Regions from separate parts of the Glycomyces rhizosphaerae genome, predicted to be linked through region 2. Evidence: riboswitches for the same ligand, from Rfam matches in the RefSeq annotation. Region 2 holds a riboswitch; the other holds the start of a gene.
What was found. A riboswitch is a leader RNA that binds a small molecule or an ion and turns the genes downstream of it on or off. The one in region 2 is predicted to bind thiamine pyrophosphate.
Positions count from the first base shown of each region.

Region 1: it holds a riboswitch for thiamine pyrophosphate, as region 2 does, so the genes downstream of both, ACFO8M_RS23955 (ECF transporter S component) here and thiE (thiamine phosphate synthase) in region 2, are expected to answer to the same signal.

Region 1 covers NZ_JBHRWO010000021.1:778,590-780,784, reverse strand. The annotation lists gene ACFO8M_RS23960 (ABC transporter ATP-binding protein) at 1-398, opposite strand, end outside; gene ACFO8M_RS23955 (ECF transporter S component) at 406-1,008, opposite strand; TPP riboswitch at 1,047-1,149, opposite strand; gene ACFO8M_RS23950 (MGMT family protein) at 1,239-1,619, shown strand; gene ACFO8M_RS23945 (DUF1349 domain-containing protein) at 1,730-2,195, opposite strand, start outside.
Region 2 covers NZ_JBHRWO010000004.1:223,563-225,757, reverse strand. The annotation lists gene thiO (glycine oxidase ThiO) at 1-118, opposite strand, end outside; partial or broken gene thiE (thiamine phosphate synthase) at 361-930, opposite strand; TPP riboswitch at 1,085-1,191, opposite strand; gene ACFO8M_RS01840 (DnaJ C-terminal domain-containing protein) at 1,276-2,160, opposite strand.

The DNA.
Region 1 (2,195 bases), on a different contig from region 2:
CGGTCGACGCCGTAGGGGAAGCCGACCGCTTCGAGGGCCTCGTGGACCAGCGGCCAGATGCGACTGGGCGGCACGGCCTGGTTCTCGAGGCCGAAGGCGACGTCGTCGCCGCTGCGGGCCATGACGAGCTGCGTCTCGGGGTCCTGGAAGAGGATGCCGACGCGGTCGCGCTGGTCGGCGGCGGGCTTGCCGTCGATGAGGACTTCGCCGTCCTGCTCGCCGGAATCCTCGGTGAGGAGACCGGCGAGCGCGGCGAGCAGGGTGGACTTGCCCGACCCGGAGGGGCCGAGCAGGAGCACCCGCTCGCCGGGCTCGATGCGCAGGTCGACGCCCGTGACCGCCTGGGCGCGGCGTCCGGCGTGGCGCCAGGCGAAGCCGCGGAACTCGACCGGGATCATGGCTGCGTCAGATCCGGGCCCGTTCGCGGCCGGCGGGGAACCGGTCGAGGACGCCGGTGGGGAGCATGGCCTTGACGAGGGCCTTGGAGCCGAGACCGGCGACGATGGCACCGGAGAGCATCGCGAAGGCGATGTAGGGGACCTTGTACGCCCAGAGGTCGTAGGTCGGGTAGTAGGCGATGACGTCGAAGAGCGTGGCGGCGAAGCAGGCGAGCGCGCCGGAGGCGACGGCCGTCAGGGTGCCGTAGCGGCGGTACCGCCCGGCTGCGAACGCGAGTTCGCCGCCGAGGCCTTGGACGAGGCCCTGGTAGACGACGAAGAGGCCCCAGATGGAGCCGAGGAGGGCGGAGACGGTGGCGGCGAGGGCCTCGGTGAGCAGGCCGGCGCCGGCGCGGCGGACGATGAGCGGGGCGAGGACGGCGGGGATCAGCCAGACGCCGTAGAGGATGCCTTTGAGCGGGGGCAGGAACGCGAGGGTCGGCTCGAGGCCGGCCCAGACGAAGTTCCAGGCCCAGAAGACGACGCCGAAGGCGACGGCGATGACGGCGCAGGTGAGGATGTCGACGGTGCGCCAGCGGGCGGAGGCTGCAAGGGCGGTGCTGTCGGGCATGGGCATGCCTTTCACGAGAATCATGGACACGGCGCGACAGCGGTCGACGAACGACTTCCTACGCCGGTATTACCCGGATCAGGTTTGAGGGTCTGCGGTCGGTTCCGCACTCTCAGCCAATCGGCTCCCCTGTCTCCTCCGACGTTAACACCAGGTGGCGCCTCGGTAGGAGGGCCGATCCCGGCAGGTGGCGGCCGACGCTGCGGGGCGGGGCCGTTAGGCTCGCGGACATGACCACTGAAGAGGACTGGGAGCTGGTCCGCCGGGTCGTCGACGCACTCCCCGAGGGCACCTGGACCTCGTACGGGGACCTCGCGGAGCTGATCGGGACGGGGCCGCGGCAGGTGGGGGCTTTCATGCGCGACGACGGCAACGTCCCGAAGGCCTACCGGGTGCTCACGGCGGGCGGCACGGTCTCGGACGGGTTCCGCTGGTCCGACGGGAGCAGCGGCACGGACGTGCCGGAGCTGCTGCGCGAGGACGGCGTCACGGTGAGCGCGAACGGCCGCGCCGACCGGTCCCAGCGCATGTCGGTCTACGACCTCAAGCTCCTCGCGGGCGAGCTCGACGAGGACGAAGCGGCACCAGACGATGAGGAAGACTGGAAATAACCCGCTAAGTCAAGCTATTCCCAGTCTCAGGGATCCGGTCTCGGCGACGCTTGCGAGCCGTAAACCGGCAGAGCGCAAAAGTACCCGCGGTAACAGGACGCGAGCGGCGCTCAATGCAGCGCCGCGTCAGGCTCGGTCAGCCGCCAAGCGGTGAAGGCGACCGTCAGGCCCGCCCGCGAAGGCGCGCAGCAGTAAGGCCCGGCCTGAACCACAGCATCGGGATCAAGCGGAGTGAGGCGCACGAGCCGCCACGGTTCCTCTTCAACGCGAGCACGGACGATGATCGCGTCGTCGAAGCGGCTGGCCCGGACGGTGACCTCGCGGCCGGCCCACTCCGGCACGGGCGCGACCGACCAGTCGGACTTCCCGGCGGTGACCACGGCGCCCACTTGCGGCGCGCCGTCGGCGAACTCGACCCCGGCCTTGATCCAGCGCTCCGCGTCGACGCGGATCATCAGGCCCGCCTGGTCGAACTGCGCCTCGAACGAGGCGATGAAGCTCACCTCGACCGCCTGGCCGCGATCCCAGTCCTCCAAGAGCGCGTGCTCGTCCTCGTGGACGAAACCGTAACCGGTG
Region 2 (2,195 bases):
CGCGCGAAGCGCCCGAGCCGGGTTCGGGGTCGTGGACGACGACCTCGGCGCCGGCCTGGGCGGCCCGCCACGCGACGGCGAGCCCGATGGAACCGGCGCCGACGATGGCGATGCGCATCAGGCTTCGCCCACCCCTCGCAGGGGGCCGGTATCGGGCGAGGCGCTGAGGACGCTCACCTGATCTTCCTGTCGGACATCGTGTTCCGAGGCGTTTCGGCGGTCGGCGATGTCATCGGTGCGGCCGACTGCGGACTGCTCGCCCACGGCGGGCCTACCGCTGTCGCCCCGCCCACCGAGGTCCCCGCCGCGCACGGGCGTTCCCGCCCGATTCGGCCGTCGCGTCGTCGCCGGGCTTTCGCCCACGGCCGCAAGGAGTTCTACCGTGGCCTGTCCCGGGTCGCCGGCGGAGGCGATCGCGCCGACGACCGCGACCCCGTGGGCTCCCGCTTCGCGGCACTGCGCCGCCCGTTCGGCGGTGATGCCGCCGATGGCGATCACCGGGAGGTCGACCGCCTCGCATACGGCGGCCAGACCGTCGAGTCCGATCGGTTGCGGGAGACCGGTCTTCGTGGTGGTGCCCCAGACGGGGCCGACCCCGAGATAGGTGGCCCCGGCGCGGCGGGCGGCTCGCGCCGATTCCGGGTCGCGGCTGGTGCCGCCGATGATCGAGGCTGCGGGGAGGATGCGCCGGGCGGCGTCGAGCGGGAGGTCTTCGGCGCCGAGGTGCACGCCGTCGGCGCCGACCGCCTGCGCGATGTGGACGCGGTCGTTCACCAGGCACAACGCGCCGTACTCGTCGCACAGCGCGGCGATCGCGGTGGCGAGGTCGAAGGCCGCGCGGTCGTTGTAGTGGTCTTCGGGTCGGACCTGGATGAGCCGCGCTCCGGCCGCCAGCGCAGTTGCGACTACGGCGAGCGGGTCGCGAAGCGGCGCAGCGGAAGCGACTGCAGCGGCGTTCTGGGTGCGGGCCGACCCGGCGAAGCCGTTGACGCGCGCGGCCGGGTTCCCGGGCGGGGCCTGAGGGTTCGGCGCGAACGGGCCGCGGGTGTCGGTGATGACGTGGAGTCGAGGTAGACGAGTAGCGCGCACAGCAGCTCCTTCTCCCTGCGCCAGCATGACCTGGATCAGGTTCGACGGTCGGGACTACCAAGTCCCCTCTCAGCCCGATGCACCGGACTCCCGTGGGTTTTATTCGTTTACGGGCGCCACGCTACGCCATCGCGAGCGCGGCTCGCAAGTCTCGTGTCACCAATTGGACACGAGCCGGACACCGTGTCAGCCCGCACGCACCTGCCCCGGTTCGGCGCGATGCTCGCCCATTTGGCGGAAGCCCTTGGCCGCCAACCAGAAGCCGAGGACGAGGAGCACGATCCCGGGGACGAGGTCGCGCACCATCTCGTCGGTCGCCCAGTCCAGCTGCTGTTCGGGGGTCAGATCTATCCCGTCCTGGACCGCTCCGTCGACTGCGATCGCGCAGATGGTGGTCCCGCTGGATTCGCAGACGTCGAAGGTCATCCGTTCGACCAGCGCGGTCACGGTGACCAGCAGGCCGACCAGCATCGCGATCGCGCCGGCGACGACCAGCCCTGTGCCGCGGCTTCTGGCTGCGCGGATCTCTTCCGGCGCAGCGGGTTCGAGCGCGTGCAGCTCCACGATGAGGTCGCCGCGACGTTCGGCGTCGCCGGGCACAGGCATGCCCTTGCCGCGGATGAGGATCAGGGCGCCGTCGTCGGTGCCGGCCACGACCTGGAGTTCGATGTCGCCGTCGAGCGTCTCGACGTCGACGATGTCGCCTTCTTCGAGGACCTCCGGCTCGACCTCGACCACGGTCCGGAGGTCGACGCCCTCGCGGGTGAGGGCCTGGTGCTCGCGCTCGCGGACCACGGCGGTGACGCCGCCGTCGATGCCTTCGCAGTCCAAGGTCACGGTCTCGCCGTCGGCAAGGCCCGCAGGGAGTGTCACGGTCACATCGCGGTCGAGCATCATCGTCCCGGCGCCGCGGCAGTAGGCGCAGACGTCGCCTTCGTCGCGGCCGGAGCCCTCACAGTTGACGCAGGGACCGAGGGAGGGAACCGTGATGGTCAGCTCGCCCCCGAAGGCCAGCTCCGCCAAGGTCAGCTGCAGGTCGATCGGGCCGTCAGAGTGGGGTTCGCCGGGCATGAGGGGGTCCTCCGTGGTGGCATGCGTCACCGATG